2 regions of the Anaerostipes sp. AF04-45 genome follow, and region 1 is predicted to be linked to the other one. Evidence: a T-box and tRNA genes for the amino acid it is inferred to sense, from the RefSeq annotation. Region 1 holds a T-box; the other holds one or more tRNA genes.

Region 1 (9,768 bases):
ATGAGATTTTGTTTGACAAATGGCAGGAATATCTTCATCGCCTGCAGAGCGGCAGGCATTTGACAGAAATACTCGGAAGAACTTTGACATCGTCTGAGGATATCAGACAACATATGGAACAGATCAAAATTTATCTGAGGGGCCATAATCTTTTTGATATTTTTTACGGCCCCTATAAGAAAAATGAACGGGAGCTTCTGAAAAAATATATAGAATTGGCTCCGAGAGAAGACTTTCAGGATATCCTCGGTGCAATCGATGATTTTATCTACTTCAAGAGCAAAAGAACACAGGAATAGGAGGAAAAAACTATGGGCTGTTTTGGAAATATATTATGGTTTATCTGCGGAGGCTTTGTAAGCGGACTGGGCTGGTGCGCTGCCGGCTGCCTCTGGTGCATTACGATTGTAGGAATACCGGTAGGACTTCAGTGTTTTAAATTCGCTTCCCTAAGCTTCTGGCCCTTCGGAAAAGAAGTACGTTACGGCGGCGGCGCCGGTTCCATGCTTCTGAATATTATCTGGCTGATCGTCACGGGACTTCCCATGGCCGCAGGCTCTGCCCTTATGGGAGCCTTATTGTGTGTAACCATTGTAGGCATTCCTTTCGGGCTTCAGCATTTTAAGATCGCAAAACTGGCTCTGATGCCGTTTGGCTCTGAGATTTTTTAAAACACAGGAGAAATCATGAACGTTATACTTACTTCAATTAATGCAAAATACATCCACTCCAATCTGGCAGTGTACTGCCTGAGAGCTTTTGCAAAACCCTATCAGGACGAAATCACTGTCGCAGAATATACGATCAACCAGCAGACAGACGATATTTTGATGGATCTGTACAAACAAAAACCGGATCTTCTTTGTTTCTCCTGTTATATTTGGAATATCGAATATGTGGAACGAATCCTCCGCGAGATAAAAAAACTGTTCCCTTCCCTGCCCATCTGGCTGGGAGGGCCGGAAGTCTCTTATGATGCAAAACAAGTTCTCCTGAAATTTCCCGAGGTTACAGGAATCATGAGGGGAGAAGGAGAAGAAACATTTTTGGAGCTGCTTGACCATTATCACGGCAAGACAGAAGATCTCTCTCAGATTCAAGGCATTACTTACCGACATCGGGATCAGATTACAGAAAATCCATGGCGGCCTGTCATGGATTTAAGCATGGTCCCCTTTGTCTACCACCATCTGGAAGATTTTCAGAATAAGATCATTTACTATGAATCCAGCCGGGGCTGTCCTTTTTCCTGCAGCTACTGCCTTTCATCCATTGACAAGTGCCTGCGTTTTAGGGATCTGTCTCTCGTAACAGAAGAACTGCAGTTTTTTCTTAACCACAGGGTTCCCCAGGTAAAATTCGTAGACAGGACGTTCAACTGTAACCACAGACATGCCGCGGCCATATGGAATTATATAAAGGATCACGACAACGGCATCACCAATTTCCACTTTGAGGTGGCCGCCGATCTTTTATCAGCGGAAGAATTAGATCTGATATCCGGCATGCGTCCCGGCCTGATCCAGCTGGAAATTGGAGTTCAGTCCACCAATCCGAAAACGATATCCGAGATCTGCAGGAAAATGGATTTTGCCAAAGTATCCGCCATTGCAGAGAGGATCAACCATGGACAAAATATCCATCAGCACCTGGACCTGATCGCGGGTCTTCCGTTTGAAGATCTCAAAAGTTTCAGGGATTCTTTTAACGACGTATACAGAGTAAGGCCGGAACAGCTGCAGCTTGGATTTTTAAAAGTGCTGAAAGGATCTTTTATGGAGCAGCAGAAGGATTCCTATGGACTTGTATATAAGAGCACTCCTCCCTATGAGGTTCTCTATACAAAATGGCTCTCTTACGAAGACGTTCTTACGCTGAAGTCTGTTGAGAGTATGGTGGAAACTTACTATAACAGCGGTCAGTTCACTTATACGATGAGACAGCTGGAACACGAATTTTCCACACCTTTTGATATGTACCAAAGTCTCGGGGAATTCTATTTACAAAACGGCTATCACAAGAGAAAGCATTCCCGTATTTCCAGATATGAAATTTTGGATGAATTTATTTCAGGACTGCCCGGCATCAAAGAAAAAAAATCTTTTTATGAGGAATACTTAACCTTTGATCTGTACTTGCGGGAAAATGTGAAAAACCGGCCCGGATTTGCCGGGGATTATTCTGTGGGGAAAGAGGAGCTGTATGATCTCTATGATGAAGTACTGTCCAAAAATCCATCTTTATCCGCGTATGCGAAAAAGAATATGCGCAAGATGGCCCACATTGAGAAATTCCGGTATGATGTTTATGGCAGCGGATGCAGGAAAGACACACTCCTTCTCTTTGATTATCAAAAAAGAAATCCTCTCAATCAACAGGCCTGTGTAATACAGCTTTGAATACAAAGGAGAAAACCATGCTTTCAAGAAAAGAAATGAAGCAGCTGGGCAGACAGTCATTAAAAAAGCATTATATCATGTTTCTTGCCGTCTGCCTGATTGCCGCATTTTTGGGCACCGAGTTCACCGGCTCTCTTAAGTTTGTCAAAACCTATTCTCCCACTTCAGAACAAGTTTCCCCATCCGGTACCGTAACAGTGCAAAAAGGGATCATCGATGTTACAGAAGACTTGTTTACAGGCGGTACAAAAAAGGCAAGAAAGAAATCAGAAAAAATAAAAAAAGAAGAAGTAAAGGCTGCCAAACACGGAAATCCGGCATTTGGCCGGAGCCGGGGTGTTTTTGCCGAGGCATTTAACGCTGTAACTTCCGGATCCATTGTTGTAACCTTAGTTTCCGGGTTAAATTCCTTCCTTGGCTCTACAGACGCTGCACTGGCAGTCCTTTTGATCCTCAGTATCCTCATCGTGTGTTTCTTCTGGGTATTTATCGTAAATACATATTCCGTCATATCCAGAAGAATCTTTCTGGAGGGGCGCATTTACAGTCAGATTCCAGCCCATCGTTTTCTTTATCTGCTAAGGGTCAGGAAGTGGGCACAGGCCGCAAAAACGATGCTTCTCATGGCTGTCTATCAGATTTTATGGGGATTAACGGTCATCGGCGGTCCGATCAAGAAATATTCTTATTATCTGGTACCTTATATTGTTGCGGAAAACCCGGGCATCGGTTCCAGGGAGGCTATTTCCCTTTCAAGAAATATGATGAGAGGACACAAATGGCAGTGTTTTGTATTTGAACTGTCTTTTTTCGGATGGAACATCCTCGAACTTATGACCCTTGGCATCAGTGCAGTCTTATACTCCAGCCCATATAAAACTGCAGTATTCTGCGAGTATTACACACAGCTCAGAAAAGAAGCCAAAGACCGGCAGATAAAACATGCAGACTTATTAAATGACCGTTATCTCTTTGAAACTGCAGGAGAAAGAGAAATCGAGCAGGCATATGGAGACGTGATCCCTGTTTTGAAACAAACCAGGAACTTCAAAGACAGCCGCACAGGAATCGGCAGATTTTTATCTGACTATTTCGGCGTAATTCTGGTCAATTCCAATGCGTATCAACAATATGAACAATATCAGTCAGAGCAGATCAGGCTCCAGGATCTTGCCGGCGCTGTTCAAAAAATTTCATATCCCGGAAGACTAAGCAATTTCCCTGAACATACAAAGCGCAGAAAGATTCAGACGCTGCATTATATGCGCAATTATACCATCTGGTCTCTGATCATGATTTATTTTATCCTGTCATTTATCGGATGGGTATGGGAGGTAAGCCTGCATTTAATCTCTGATGGTACCTTTGTAAACCGGGGCGTACTTCACGGTCCCTGGCTTCCAATCTATGGTGTCGGCAGTATTCTGATCCTTACGCTCTTACATAAAATGCGAAGCCGGCCTGTTGCTGAATTCTTTTCTGCAGTTGTGCTGTGCGGATGTGTGGAATATTTTACTTCTGTTTTTCTCGAAACCGTACATCATGGACAAAAATGGTGGGACTACAGCGGATATTTTCTGAATATCCAGGGAAGAGTCTGTGCGGAAGGACTGCTTGTTTTTGGACTTGGAGGCATAGCAATCGTCTATTTCCTTGCCCCAATCATTGATAATCAGATCCAAAAGCTGAAGCCTAAACTGCTGGTCATCCTTTGTATACTGCTGCTGGGGACTTTTTTGACAGATCAGATTTATTCCTCAAAGCATCCAAACGCAGGAAAAGGAATTACCGATTATTCCCACACAGAAGATCATATCCAGGCAAATTGAGGATTGATTTCAAAATTCATCGGTGTTATAATATTTTAGAAATAAGAAAAAGCGCTGAAGAGAAGAGTAGTCTGTGAAAACTTTCAGAGAGGGACACATATGGTGTGAGTGTTCTAAGCCAAAGCAGATGAAGACCACCTCTGAGCGGCTGCAAACCAGCCCGGTCGGCACCGTTACCGCCATATAAGCGGCCTTCTGTATCATTCACAGAAAGGCAACCAGGGTGGAACCGCGATAACTCGTCCCATGGAAATTTTCCATGGGACTTTTTTATTTTAGTAAGAAAGGAAAAAAAGATGAAAATTACTTTAAAAGATGGTTCTGTGAAAGAATACAGCCAGAGTATGTCTGTCATTGACATTGCCAAAGACATCAGCGAAGGACTTGCAAGAGCAGCATGTGCAGGCGAAGTGAACGGAGAAGTGGTAGATTTAAGGACAATCCTCGAAGATGACTGTGAACTGAACATTCTCACCTTCGATTCAGAGGGCGGAAGACATGCTTTCCGTCATACGGCATCCCATATTTTAGCTCAAGCAGTCAAACGCCTGTATCCGGAGACGAAGCTTGCCATCGGCCCTTCCATTGACAACGGATTTTATTATGATATGGAAAAGGATACTCCTTTTACACAGGATGACCTGGAAAAAATTGAAGCAGAGATGAAGAAGATCGTGAAAGAAGGACTTCAAATCACCTGCTTTACAAAACCGAGAGAAGAAGCCATTGCTTTTATGAAAGAGCAAAATGAACCATATAAGGTAGAACTGATTGAAGACCTCCCGGAGGATTCAGTGATCAGTTTTTATCAGCAGGGAGAGTTCATTGACCTGTGTGCCGGACCTCATCTTATGACAACAAAACCGGTAAAAGCGTTTAAACTGACAAGCCTTGCCGGTGCTTACTGGCGCGGTAACGAAAAGAACCAGATGCTCACCAGGATCTATGGAACTGCTTTTGCAAAGAAAGCAGAGCTGAAAGATTACCTGACCATGATGGAAGAGGCCAAAAAACGTGACCACAGAAAGCTTGGAAAAGAACTGGGACTCTTTATGATGAGAGATGAAGGACCAGGGTTCCCGTTCTTCCTGCCGAATGGGATGGTTCTTAAAAATACTTTACTGGATTACTGGAGAGAGATCCATAACAAAGCCGGCTATGTTGAAATTTCAAGCCCGATCATGCTGAGCAGGCATCTGTGGGAGACATCCGGCCACTGGGATCACTATCAGGAAAATATGTATACTACTGTGATCGACGAAGAAGATTTTGCGATCAAACCGATGAACTGTCCGGGCGGCGTTTTAGTATACCAGTCAGAGCCGCGCTCTTACCGTGACCTGCCCCTTCGTATGGGTGAACTCGGTTTAGTCCACCGTCATGAAAAATCCGGACAGCTCCACGGACTGATGCGTGTCCGCTGCTTTACACAGGATGATGCCCATATCTTTATGATGCCGGAGCAGATCAAAGACGAGATCAAAGGTGTTGCAGCACTGATCGATCAGGTTTACAGCCTGTTTGGATTTAAATATCACGTAGAACTGTCAACCCGTCCGGAAGACAGCATGGGAAGTGATGAAGACTGGGAGATGGCAACAGATTCTTTGAGAAGTGCACTGGATGACCTTGGCCTTGACTATGTTGTCAACGAAGGCGACGGAGCATTCTACGGGCCGAAAATCGACTTCCATCTGGAGGATTCCATCGGAAGGACATGGCAGTGCGGAACCATTCAGTTAGACTTCCAGCTTCCGCTGAGATTTGACCTTCATTACACAGGAGCAGACGGAGAGAAGCACCGTCCGATCATGATCCATCGGGTAGCATTTGGTTCTATCGAGCGGTTTATCGGAATCCTGATCGAACATTTCGCCGGGGCTTTTCCAACCTGGCTGGCACCGGTGCAGGTAAAAGTCATTCCGATTTCTGATAAGCATTTAGAGTACGGAACAAAAGTACTCGATGCGTTAAAAGCTGCCGGCATCCGAGCAGAGATTGATACAAGAGCCGAAAAAATGGGCTACAAGATCCGTGAGGCACAGCTTCATAAGATTCCATATATGCTGGTTGTGGGCGGAAAAGAAGAAGAGAACCAGGCAGTTTCCGTGAGAAGCAGATTCAAGGGAGACGAAGGACAGATGTCCTTAGACGACTTTATTTGTGCGATACGGAAAGAAATAGAGACAAAAGAAATCCGCCAGGTGGAAAAAGAAGAAGAGAAGTAAAGATGATTTATAAAGAAAGAACCGGGAGTCACTTATTCCCGGTTCTTTCTTTATCCGTATTATCAAATTTGATTCATCAGTCTTCAATAAGAATTTTAACTGGAGTACATTTTCCGTTATTGCACTCACTCTCAGATACACTACAGGCGGCAATGCCCAGACGCATATCCATTTCAGCTCTTAGAATTATCTTGTTCCCCGCCTTTGACAGGGGCTTTCTGACCGAAATAGAACCACCCGCACTAATTTTCGTATACATAAAAATATTTACCGGATGAATGATTGGTCTTTTCTCATCCAGACTGTGATTAATATGATCTAAACAATTTGAATGTCATTCTCCATTATGATAAAAGAAATCGTACATCTCGGGGCGGCAGCATGGGTGAAGCAGATCATGCTCGCCAACCTCATCATAAAGCACTTCAAACATCGGGTGATAAAGATTTGAATAAATATGATTTCCGACCGATAGACGTAAAGATTCATTACAATCTATTGTGACTCCGGTGGATAGAAATTCCTCTGAATTTTCTTTATGTTCTGCAAAAAAATCAACGACTTGTCCGCCTTCAAGATCAATAATCGTTACTTTTTGTCCTGCCGATACATTCATACTTTTTCCGCTGCAGGCATCTATTATATACTCCATTTCTAATTTCCCCTCTCTTCATCAAAAGAAAAAATATCCAACGGAAATCACAATCAGTGATTTTATATCCGTCAGATAATCCCTTGGCCAAAGCCTGCCGGCTCTCGTTAAAAAATATTAAAAAGTCGGGGTAACAGGATTCGAACCTGCGACCTCACGGCCCCCAGCCGTGCGCTCTAACCAAACTGAGCCATACCCCGCTAGAAGTATTTTATCGGATTCTATCGAAGAGTGCAAGTATTAATTGAATTTACTCAGATTTTTTTGTATGATGGAATAAAAGTATGGTGAAAGCGAAAGGGCGAGTAGAAATATGGAAATAAATTTGGTCAAAAAAAATGATATAGAGTCTTGTATGAAATTTGTCGAAATTGTCAAAACAGATTTTGCTGGCTACAAGGAGGAAGAATTCAGGAAAGCTCTAAAATACTGCATCGAAAACAAAGAAGCCCTTGCGGCAATGAATGATAAAGGAGAAATCACCTGCTTATTATTATTTTCAAGGACGGAAAAGGAATTACAGTTCCTGGCCACACATCCTGACTACAGAAAGCTAGGTGCAGCAAAAAAACTTATTAAAAAAATGATCCTGGCTTTTAAACCTGGAGATCAAATTCAGGTGGTGACATTTACATCTGAAGATAAGAAAGGAATTGCGGCACGAAATTGTTATCATGCCTGCGGATTCAAAGATGATGAATTGCTCACAGTATTTGATTATCCATGCCAGAAAATGATCCTGACAGTAGAATAAAGAGCTTTTCCCCTATATCTATAATTTAAATTAGTATTTTGCGTATAGATATAGAGATCATCATTTTACTCTCCTGATATATTTTTTACTGCAGCTGCTTCATTCTTGTTGTGGTACAAACTCAAATTATTGTTAAAATCAAAAAAACAAGATCTCTGTCAAAAAATAATTTTGATAGGCATCTTGTTTTTTCATTGGTTGCTTTTGTATGTTATCTTTTTCGTTCCTGTCTTTCAGGCCATCCTTCAAGATTTCCATGGATCATAGCCCGAAACATATGATCTTTCGATCCCGGATGGTCTTCATCCAATTTTTTTAAGGTCTCTTTTGCATACTGTCTCTTTGTATAGCCGTCCATCGGACAAGGACTCTTTTCCACCGGAAGGTTCATCTTATTCTTAAATCCAATCACATCTGCTTCATCCATGTACATCAAAGGCCGAATGACTTTAAGATCCATCCGGTCCAGGTATGTCACCGGTGAAAAACAATGAAGCCTCCCTTCAAACAGCATGGACATCAAAAATGTCTCCACCAGATCATCTTTGTGGTGGGCATAGGCAACTTTATTGCATCCCAGCTCTTTTATCTTTTCATTCAATGCACCCTTTCTCATCTTAGCACAAAGAGAACACGGGTTTGTTTCCTTCCTGCGCTCAAAAACCACATCTGCGATTTCTGTTTTTACAATAGTATATGGTACTTTTAATTCTTCACATAGTTTTTCTACTTGAGATATGTCAAAGTTTCCGAATCCAAGATCTACGGTAATTCCATGGATTTCAAATTTGTTCGGGTAAAAAATGCGTAACTGTGCAAGGGCATAGAGCATGGTCAGACTGTCCTTGCCGCCAGAAATGCCGACTGCGATCTTGTCCCCTTCCTGTATCATCTGATAGTCGTCCACGGCCCGGCGGACATAGCTTAGTACTTGTTGTAACTTCATAATTATTTTCCTCAGTTTCTTAACAAATTTTCGATGTTTAGTATAACATATAGAATCTCGAAGTGCTACTGTTTCCAGAGCAGATAAATAGTACCCTTGAATGAAAAAGTAACTTCCACCTCTATGCTGATTTTAGCCTTACACTTCCCTTCCATATAGCGTATCATTTTTAGTAGCTCCTATCCATTGTAGAAATGAGGCACTCATGCGTAAAAATTTCTCAGCCAATTAGACAAAGCTTCCTCCGCGCACAGGCATTACAGGACCCTATCATCTGCATGATATGAAAATCCATGGTAAAAAGAGATATTCTTTCTTTTCTATGATCACTGGCATCAACATTCGTCTTAAAAGTCCAGAAATTGTAAATTGCCTAAAATTCAACAGTAATCTGAACCTTCAAAAAGTCATCCTTATTCTCTTTGAGAAGCCTCAAAGAGTTGATTTAATTTTTCGGCAATTTCATCCGCTGTCATTATAGCGGTATTCATAGCCATTTTTCCAGCTAGTGACGGGCTGAAGTCTTGAACCTCTTTCTTAGTAATATCATGCCATATTGGAAGGATTAGTTTTCCACCATTTGACTCTCTTTGGAAAAGACCTTCAAGTTCATAGTTTGTCCAATATTTTTTTATATAACTTCTTGACAAAATAACAACGCCGAATTTAGATTTTTTAAGACCTTTGTCAATCTCTGTTCTAATGCTGTCTCCCCATTGTAAAGAAACACTATCATACCAAACGTTTAATTCGTATTTATCTTTAAGAACTTGTACAAATTCATCACAAAAACTGCTTTTATCTTCTGTTGCATGAGAAACAAAAACATCGTATTCCTCAGCACCACTCGAATCAAAAAGGTTCTCTTTTGATGAAACAAGGTTTTCCTGTGCTTTTATCTGCTTAGTTAAATCTGAAATTTGCTTTTGATAAGTGATGTATCCCTTTTCTTGCTGTTTA
Region 2 (9,768 bases), on a different contig from region 1:
CTTCGGCGCTGTAAAAGAAGGGAAATTTATTCTTGCAAGTCTCGGAAATGACGCAGGAATTTACGGGGCTGCAAGGCTGATTAAAGGAGAATAGCATGAACACGATTCTTGAAGAATTGAGACAGAAGATCGCACCCGAACGGGTACTTACAAAAGAACCGATGAAAAAACATACGACCTTCCGGATAGGCGGAGAGGCAGAATTGTACATTATTCCTGAAACCATTGAGGAAGTGCAGTGGACCGTGAAGACTGCCAGGAAACACGAAATTCCCATGTTTATTCTGGGAAACGGAAGCAATCTGCTGGTAGGGGACCGGGGAATCGACGGCATTGTCCTCCAGATTTATAAGAACATGAATGAAATCACAGTCAACGGAACTGAGATTACGGCTCAGGCGGGAGCATTGCTAAGCTCTATTGCCCGGGAAGCACAGAACCGGAGCCTGACAGGCTTTGAGTTTGCAGGAGGCATACCTGGAACATTCGGAGGCGCAATCACTATGAATGCGGGAGCCTACGGCGGAGAGATGATCCAGGTATTAAAAGAGGCCACAGTCCTCACGAAAGAAGGAGAGATTCTTACCCTTTCCGCAGAGGAACTGGAGCTTGGATACCGAACCAGCAATGTCATTAAATGCGGATATACGGTGCTCGGCGGTACAATTTCTTTGAAAGAGGGAGAACCCTCTGAGATAAAAAAACAAATGGATGAGTATACATTAGCCAGGAAGACGAAACAGCCTCTGGAACTGCCGAGCGCAGGCAGTACGTTTAAGCGCCCGGAGGGCTACTTTGCCGGAAAACTGATTGATGACGCAGGACTCAGAGGATATCAGGTCGGAGGGGCACGTGTGTCGGATAAACACTGCGGATTTGTAGTAAATCAGGAGAACGCAACGGCGAAAGATGTTCTTCAGCTGATCGAAGACGTTCAGAAAACAGTGAAGGAAAAGTTTGGAGTGGACCTGGAACCGGAAGTGAAGCGGGTCGGAAAGTTTTAGAGGAATTTACGTATGAGGTTTGTAATCGTAACCGGGATGTCTGGGGCAGGAAAGAGCAGTGCTCTTAAAATGCTGGAAGATGTCGGGTATTTTTGTGTGGATAATCTCCCCACCAGACTGCTGTGCAGATTTGCGGAGCTTACCCTTGACAAGACTGCAAATATTTCAAATGTGGCTTTAGGCATTGATATCCGGAGCGGCGCATCGATTGATGAGTTTTTAGAAGAATTAAAAAAAGTCAATGAAATGGGTGTCAAGTTTGAAATTTTGTTTCTCAATGCCAGCAACCGGATTTTGATCAAGCGTTACAAGGAGACCAGAAGGAATCATCCTCTGGCCAGGAACGGCCGGATAGAGGATGGTATTGAAAAGGAGCGGGAAGCAGTCGATGTTTTGAAAAAACATGCGGATTATGTCATAGATACCAGCCAGCTTCTCACAAGGGAGCTGAAGGCTGAAATTGACAGGATATTTGTCAGGGAAGAAGAATATGCTAACTTCAATGTGGCAGTGGTGTCTTTTGGGTTCAAATTCGGTATACCGGCAGACGTAGACCTGGTGTTTGATGTAAGATTCCTTCCCAATCCTTATTATGACCTTTCTCTGCGCCCTCTGACCGGCAATGACAGGCCTATTCAGGAGTTTGTCATGAAACATGAAGAGTCCAGAGTATTTTTAGAGAAATTAGAAGATATGCTCAAATTTCTGATTCCCAACTACATCAAAGAAGGAAAGTATAATCTGGTCATAGGGATCGGCTGCACTGGAGGGAAGCACCGTTCTGTCACCATCACGAATGCACTGGCAGAAAAATTAAAACAGCTGCCATATCCGGTGAAGGTTGAGCATAGAGATATAACGAGGTAGGAAATGTCATTTTCAAGTGAAGTCAAAGAAGAACTTGCAAGGCTTACGAGCGGAGCAAGACACTGTAAAATTGCAGAACTTGCCGGTATTCTCAACTTTTGCGGGGAAGTCCGCGAAGAGAAGGGAAGCTATCTGGTCAAGGTTCATACGGAGAATGTATCGGTGGCGAAACGGTTTTTTACGCTGCTGAAAGACACATTCCATATACATGGAGAACTTCAGGTAAAACGCAACGAATATCTAAAAAGAAGTCGAAATTATTCGGTTTTTGTTGACAAACATGAGGATTGTGTTTTATTATTGAAAGCAGTGAAATATTTCGAGCCGAAAAACTTTGGATTAGTCCTGCAGAACACGTGCTGTAAAAGGGCCTATATCCGGGGAGCATTTCTGGCAGCCGGTTCCATGAGTGATCCAGAGAAGAATTATCACTTTGAAATTGTAACTCTTCATGAACAATTTGCGGTACAATTGCAAGATGTGCTTGATTTTTTTGAATTAGATGCTAAAATAGTTATTCGTAAGAAGTACTATGTAGTGTATATCAAAGAAGGTGCCAAGATCGTTGATGTACTGAACATTATGGAAGCACACATAGCTTTGATGAACCTCGAAAATGTCCGTATCTTGAAAGATATGAGGAACACGGTGAACCGCCGTGTAAACTGTGAGACTGCCAACATTAACAAGACAGTGTCAGCAGCCGTGAAGCAAGCCGAGGATATTCGATTTTTACAAGAGCATAGAGGGCTTAGTGAACTGAACCAGGGACTGCAAGACATCGCCTATCTGCGATTGGAACATCCGGAGGCTACTCTGAAAGAGCTAGGAGAGATGCTGAATCCCCCCGTAGGCAAATCAGGGGTCAATCATCGTCTTAAGAAGCTGAGTAAGATTGCTGAAGATATGAGAATGGGAGGATCATTATGATTTCTAAGAGTATCAATATTCATGTGACCGAGAACAAGGAAGAACGTCCGGTTGCCTTTTTGGTCCAGATGGCCAGCCAGTTTGAGAGCAAGATCCTGATCGAGGCAGGCAACAAAAGGATCAACGGAAAAAGTATCATGGGTATGATGAGTCTTGGGTTGGATGATTTAGACAATATCACTGTTGTTGCTGACGGAGCAGACGAAGAAACTGCCATCACAACAATTGAAAAATATTTGACAAAAGGAGCATAAAAGGCTCCTCATATGCTGAAATAGCTCAGTTGGTAGAGCACTTCACTCGTAATGAAGGGGTCGCCGGTTCAAATCCGGTTTTCAGCTTTGGCGCAAACGCTGTAGATATCAGTGCTTGCGCTGTTTTTTTATATCTTTTTAGAAACATCAAAAACAGTTTTTTCAATGTTTCAGTTTTCGGAAGTATTTTAGAAGCAAACGAATGTCGTCCACCATATAAAGTCATTTCTGGAAGTATGCCAAATGGATGTGATCCATGCTTCTTTATGTAGGAGTCTACCTCCATATTATAATTTAAAAGTAGTTTCTTAAAATTTCTTGATATACATTGAGATTAATTCTTCTTCCATCTTTGTATGTAAACAATAAATCATTTTCTAAAAAATCTGGTTGTAAACGCCAGGTGTTTTTTAGAGCAAGGCGCTTTTGTAATAACACTGCCAACTCATCGGGTATAATAAGCTTTCTGTGCCTTCCAGGGCGTTTCATATCTGATATGCAGTCGTATTTGTCTAATGCCTGGTGCAAAGAAAGAAAAGAGCTTTTAAGATCTGATTCTTGAAATCCGCAAACTTCCTCAGGAGCCATCGCTGTAGAAAAGCTTAAGCATAACATATCATAATAGAAAGATGCCTTAACACTTTGTAAAGACAAGAAATAGTTAATCTGATCTTGAGTCCAAACTAATTGCTGCTTAGGTGGAAGGGTGTACTGTTCTACATCGTGACATGGGTTCTGGGTTATTATATGTAATGGACGTATAGTATATTGCATCATTGAACTAAAAACACTCTTTGCTTTATTAATAGTGCTTGGCTTTAGTTTTTCATTGGGTTTGTTTTTAGGAGACTGTTTAGAAAGTTCTGCCATCCAATTTTCAATATGAATTGGAAGAATTGAACTCACTTCAACATCAAAAAAAGCATCTTTAATATAAGAATTAACACGGGAGTGTAAGATAAAGTGTGTAATTAGTTGGTTACTAATTTACACACTTTATCTTACACTCCCTATAAAATTAAAATTTACATAGTTTGCTTGACAAACCCTCTCCGTCTGAAATTCCGTCTTCATTACCCAAACTATCTTATGAACCATTTTGCCTCTTGACACATAACTGATTGTTTCGATTCCTCTATGCGGATGCATTGGAAATCCTGCTGTATAATCATCAGGATTAACGCTGTCAAAAGAGTCAAGCATTAAAATAGGATAAAACTCCTTTATTGTCTGATTTTCTAAGACTCTTACTAAGTTTACAACTGCTCCATCTGTTGTTCTAAAACCTTTTACTTTAGTCTTCACTGTTCTTTCCATTAAATTTTCCTCCTATTTTCTTCAAAAGATATACCAGTTTTTCTTTTTCTTCTTGATCCAATACTTCCATGCTTTCTGTTATCATCGCTTCATTTTTAGGTGCAATTTTGCTAATAACATCATAGCCTTCTTTCGTCAGATGCAGTATACATACACGCCTGTCTTTCTCGTCAGATAATCTTTCGATATAGTTCATTTTTACCAAGTTGTTCACTATTAGAGGTATGGTTCCCACGCTACTGAGTATTCTTTCCCTTACCTCTCCGACGCTCATATCGCCTTTACTGTAAAGAGCTTCTAAAACCATAAATTGACTAAAGGTTAAATTGTATTCTGCTGCTATTTTGGATGTTTATTTATCTAAAGCATTTACATTTCTGTGAAGTCCGATCAAAATTTTCATTTCTGTTCTGCCCAAAAGTAATTCACCTCCTTTAATTGCATTGTATCTAACTAGATATTATCTATGTAGATATAATTTTGCACCAGATTTTTTTTGTAAATATACATTGTTACTATAAATGAACAAATTAAAAAATGCACAAAACTACATTGCTACTTTCGTAAATAAATCAAAATCGCTACTTGCCTTTGCGCATTGAAACAGATACTTCTCTTGCTGGATCATGTCACAAATCAGGCGGTATCCAGTTTCAAAAGAACTGTATTTCTCCGTTCCTACGAGACAAATATAATGTGCTAGTGACATCAGCAGCCAGTATCTCTGGATTCCCTTTGAGGAACTTATCTGGTATGCAGCCAGTGCCAGTCTGTTTTCACATCACCTGAAACATACCTCGATTGCCCATCCGCATACATAACACGAAAGAATTTCCAGTGTCAATGATTCTGTATTTGTGCTGATAAAGGCACGTAATGCCCTGGGATTTGCAAATGCCTTTTCAGGATAACTCAAAAGGACAACCGCGTTTTCTTTACCGTTGAGATTACCTTCATACCGTACGTTCGGTTTTTGACTGTCACAAGGTCAAAAACCGAATGTGTTGCCGGTAAATCGGCGGCAAATTCACGGATACTTTGATATTTTTTATAGATCAAAATAAAGAATCTTTCTTTTCTAATATTTCACCAATCTTTTCATAAATGACTACTGCGTCTAAAAAACGATATCTTTTTCATAAGGATTTCCCTTTATATATTTTTCCCATAATTTTTTTTGTTGCCATACTTACTTTTAATAAATCTGCCATCTCTTTATACTGATTTACCAAGTTGAGAGTTCCTTTATACTCACTTGTTCTTTCTATCGCTTCTCTTAATGTAAATCACTAAAATCAAGCGTAATTTACACGTTTTGCGCAATTTATACAATTAACTTTTTTTGGTGGTTATTGTATAGTAGAAAATAGTTAAGATTGTTTTTAGATATAGAAAGGGAAAAAATGTGTATTTTCATTCCATTTGTTGTGCAGAGATATTTTATTCCACAAATAAAGACCTCTTTTATCCGTCTTAATTAAATAGCAGGAAAAGGGGTCAATGCTCTTTTTATTTACAACTTTCCATAAAATTAAGGTTTTTTAATATATTTTGTAACAAAAAACAGGTAGTTTTTGACACTACCAAGCACTATGAGAAGGGCAAAGAATGGAAGTCAGAAAGTGAGTGCTTACATAAGAAAGGGGACTTTTTATATGAATTTAAATGAGCAGGATTTGAAAAAAGTCAAATCCTTACATGTCATGTTGAAAATGCCGGTATGGATATTAGAAAAAGAAACAAATAAAGTTTTAAAAAGCTATAAATCAGTTTATAAGCATCCTATTTCTTATGAATTTAAAGAAAGGAATATCTCAGAAGAAGTTGTACAATTTTATAGCGGAATGTTAAATGAAATTTTTTTATGTCTGTGGTATAAGGATGTAAAAATAGTGATTGGAGCTTTTAGGGTTAACAATATTACAAGGGCAGATTTTTCTCATGTTTATAATAATCTAATGAAAGAAAGCAAAAAAATTTTAAAAGAAAACGAGTGTTGGGAATATTATGTATCGCTTCCCGTATATCCTCTGGGAGATATCAGAGATTGTTTGATTCTTCTGGGATTTTTGTTTGATATGGATTTGGAGGATGTTTATTCGAAAGGACTGCATGAGCAAGTGGCGCAAAACCAGTTGGAGTTGGTGAGAAAATCATCTGAAGACACGGTGTATGATACCTTCCGTGTGGAGCGATACACATTTGATTATGAAAATAAAATCATGAATCTTGTAAGTCAGGGCGATATTGAATTATTAAAAAGTGGCCTTGTAGAATTGGGAACAAGTGTTTTGCCAATTTTGACTAGCAGTTCTTTGAAAACAGAAAAGAATTATACGATTATTATTCTGGAAAAACTGGCATCACTGGCAATTCAGGTCGGGAAGGATATTCTTTCAGTAATCAAACTGAGAAATTATTATATTAGAAAGCTAGAGGAACAAACAGAGTTTATAGGGGTTCTGGCAACGCGAGACAGTGCGATCATCCATTTTACAAAAGAACTTCATGGGGTATCGAATCAGGCCAGAACATCCCTGATTCGATGTATCTTACAATATATTAATTTGAAAATTTATGACAATATCAAAGTTGCAGAACTTGCAAAACAGTTCTATTTATCAGAAAGTGCACTTCGTAGCAGATTTAAAGAAGAAATAGGCGTATCCATCAATGAGTATGTCAACCAGAGAAAGATTGAGGAATCAAAGATGATGATTCAGTCAGGGGTTCCGATAGGAGAAATTGCAAGGCGTTTGAGCTTCTATGATCTGTCTCATTATTACCGCACTTTTAAAAAATATACAGGTGTGACACCACAGCAATTCAGGGATACAAATATTGTGGTATAGAAATTCAGACCTGTTTTGATTGGAAAGGGAGTGATTCTTATAGAAGAATCTGAATTAAATGATTAGATAAAAGATAATCAAACACAAGAAAGGAGTAAAAAGAAATTATGATACAAAGAAAGTTAAAAAAGAAATTCTCAATGCTTTTAGCACTGATTTTAACTTTTGGAACAATGTTCTCAGGTACAATGTCTGTACATGCTGAAGAAGCTCCACAGGAAATTTTAAGTTTATCGTTTGATATGGACGAGGTAAAAGAGCCGGTTCTTGGAGATACAGTACCAGATAGTTTTAATGTTCAGCCAAATGATGGGAACAGCCTTACAGATGGTGGTGAAGTATTTGCAAGCTGGAGGGTAAAACAGGCTGACGGAAATTGGGGTTACGCAAAACCCACATCGGAAACAGTGCAGTTTGAGGCTGGAAAAGAGTATCGCTTAAGATTTGATATCCAGAACCTTAAGGCAGCAGATGGAAAAATATTTCATGATAATGTCCCTGATGTTAAAGTGAATGATATGGATGTATCTGTCGTGACGGACGATAATGTTACAGATTCTTACTATACCAAGACAGATGATACAACAGTATCATTTGCGATGTATTCAAAATCCTTTAAAATAGAAAATATACTATCGGAAGTTCCGCCAGCAGAAACACCAGAAAAAACATTTATCGTTACCAAAGACACGGATGGCTCTGAAATTGGCCGATATGACACGCTTCAGGATACACTGGGAGCTATTAACAGTGATAATAAAGATAAGTGGAATGCATATACCGTTATGGTAACCCGTGATTATACAGAAGATGACAAGGCACCAGGCATTCCTATGAATGCGACGGTCACTGTTACCTCATCTCCAGGAAATCAATTTGTGATTACGCGTGTAAACCCGGGTAAGGCGTGGTCATCAAGGCATTTTAATGTTGGCGGTGATTCGTCCCTGACGCTGAAAAATATCATCCTTGATGGAAACAATGCCATGGGAGGTATTTATTCGGATGGAGGTGTTGGAACACATACAAGGGCTACCACGATCATCTTGGATGAGGGAGCAGTTATAAGAAACTGCCTTGGGCGAGGATCTGATCCGTATACTCCGTGGTCAGGCGGAGCAATCGTTACCTTAGGTAACGGCAAAGGCGTAGTAACGACTATTAAGAAAGGTGCCGTAATCGAAAACTGTAAAAGCTCAGAAGGCTATGATGGCGGAGCAGTCTATGTAGATGAAGGTACACAGCTTAACTTAGAAGGTGGTGTTATTGAAGGCTGTGAAGCGATAGGCACTGAAGTTACAGTTGGGGGGAGTATCCGTCACAGTAATGGTGGCGCAATTATGTTACATGGTACAATGAACATGACTGGTGGCATAATTTCTAATAACAAGACAACTGCCAGTGGAGGTGGTATCGCTGTATCTGATACTGGCAGACTTTCTATAACAGGTGGAACGATTAAGGGAAATAATGGAGCGCATGGCGGTGGTATTTTCATTCAAGAAAGTACATCAGAAACTAAGATTGAAAATGTCACATTTATGAGAAATCAAGCTAAATATGGTGGAGGAGTATACCTACACAAGAATGCCGGAATAAATGTAAGTAACAGTACATTTTCCAATAATTTTGCAATACAAGGCGGTGCAATTTATACTGGAAATTCTGATTATGACAATCCGGCGGATACAGGTAAATATCAGACTGTTAAACTTGCAGGTGATGTGAGCTTCGAAAACAACTCTGCTTCATATGGACTTTACACTCCGCCTGAAAATGCAGATGAATTTACGAATCTTAAATTTTCGAAATCATCTGTGACAGGTAAAAATATCTTTCCTGTGGATTCACTTTTGACAAACTATGATATTAACTATATCAATGGGGATAAGATTGATCCAACTGAAAAGTATCAAATTCGTTTTGAGTTTAAAAGCACAACCTCAGAAAGAGATTTACCAAGCGATATATTGGATTTGCTTCCAGACCCAATAATTGGCATTAAAAAAGGCGATAAAGTAACTTTACCTATTTTTGCTGATTCTGAAATCAAGGTAGAAGATGGAAAGTGGGTATTCACAGGCTGGAAAGACAGAACAGAAATAGTAGTTAATGACAATATATTGGTAGTCGGTGAATGGAAGTTTTGCCCAAATATGAGTGTTATCAATAATGTGCCTACGATTTCAGCAAATGATGTTACATTGAATGTAGACGATAATTTCGACCCATTGTTAGACGTTAGTGCAACGGACAAAGAAGATGGCGATATTACGCTGACAAAGGATAATATTATTGCGAATGATGTAGATACTTCTAAAGCTGGTATTTATCATGTGACATATAAAGTAACTGACAAAAACGGAGCTTCTGCTGAAAAAACAATTACTGTTACAGTGGAACAAAAAACTACTAACAAACCACAACAGCCACAGAAGCCAAATAAGCCAAACAATACAACAAAGTCTGATAAACAGTCCAAAAGTCCAAAAACAGGTGATATGTCAAATATAAGTTTATTTGCTTTTATGTTTGCTGGCTCAA

Evidence for each region. The T-box of region 1 lies ahead of thrS (threonine--tRNA ligase). A T-box ahead of a tRNA ligase gene usually reads a tRNA of that ligase, here a tRNA-Thr.
Region 2: it encodes a tRNA-Thr, which carries the amino acid that the T-box ahead of thrS (threonine--tRNA ligase) is inferred to sense. The anticodon was not compared.

What each region holds. Positions count from the first base shown of each region.
Region 1 is NZ_QTXQ01000004.1:237,940-247,707, reverse strand. It holds gene DWV34_RS08060 (ATP-dependent nuclease) at 1-299, shown strand, start outside; gene DWV34_RS08055 (YccF domain-containing protein) at 312-671, shown strand; gene DWV34_RS08050 (B12-binding domain-containing radical SAM protein) at 687-2,399, shown strand; gene DWV34_RS08045 (DUF975 family protein) at 2,417-4,228, shown strand; T-box leader at 4,274-4,478, shown strand; gene thrS (threonine--tRNA ligase) at 4,525-6,456, shown strand; partial or broken gene DWV34_RS08030 (DUF1989 domain-containing protein) at 6,533-7,072, opposite strand; tRNA gene DWV34_RS08025 (tRNA-Pro) at 7,234-7,308, opposite strand; gene DWV34_RS08020 (GNAT family N-acetyltransferase) at 7,422-7,862, shown strand; gene DWV34_RS08015 (tRNA 2-thiocytidine(32) synthetase TtcA) at 8,074-8,808, opposite strand; gene DWV34_RS08010 (toll/interleukin-1 receptor domain-containing protein) at 9,222-9,768, opposite strand, start outside.
Region 2 is NZ_QTXQ01000007.1:126,596-136,363, forward strand. It holds gene DWV34_RS11900 (ROK family glucokinase) at 1-94, shown strand, start outside; gene murB (UDP-N-acetylmuramate dehydrogenase) at 96-1,004, shown strand; gene rapZ (RNase adapter RapZ) at 1,017-1,871, shown strand; gene whiA (DNA-binding protein WhiA) at 1,875-2,801, shown strand; gene DWV34_RS11920 (HPr family phosphocarrier protein) at 2,798-3,055, shown strand; tRNA gene DWV34_RS11925 (tRNA-Thr) at 3,070-3,142, shown strand; gene DWV34_RS11930 (hypothetical protein) at 3,350-3,925, opposite strand; gene DWV34_RS11935 (pirin family protein) at 4,052-4,372, opposite strand; gene DWV34_RS11940 (MarR family winged helix-turn-helix transcriptional regulator) at 4,350-4,715, opposite strand; gene DWV34_RS11945 (YSIRK-targeted surface antigen transcriptional regulator) at 6,028-7,224, shown strand; gene DWV34_RS11950 (SHIRT domain-containing protein) at 7,332-9,768, shown strand, end outside.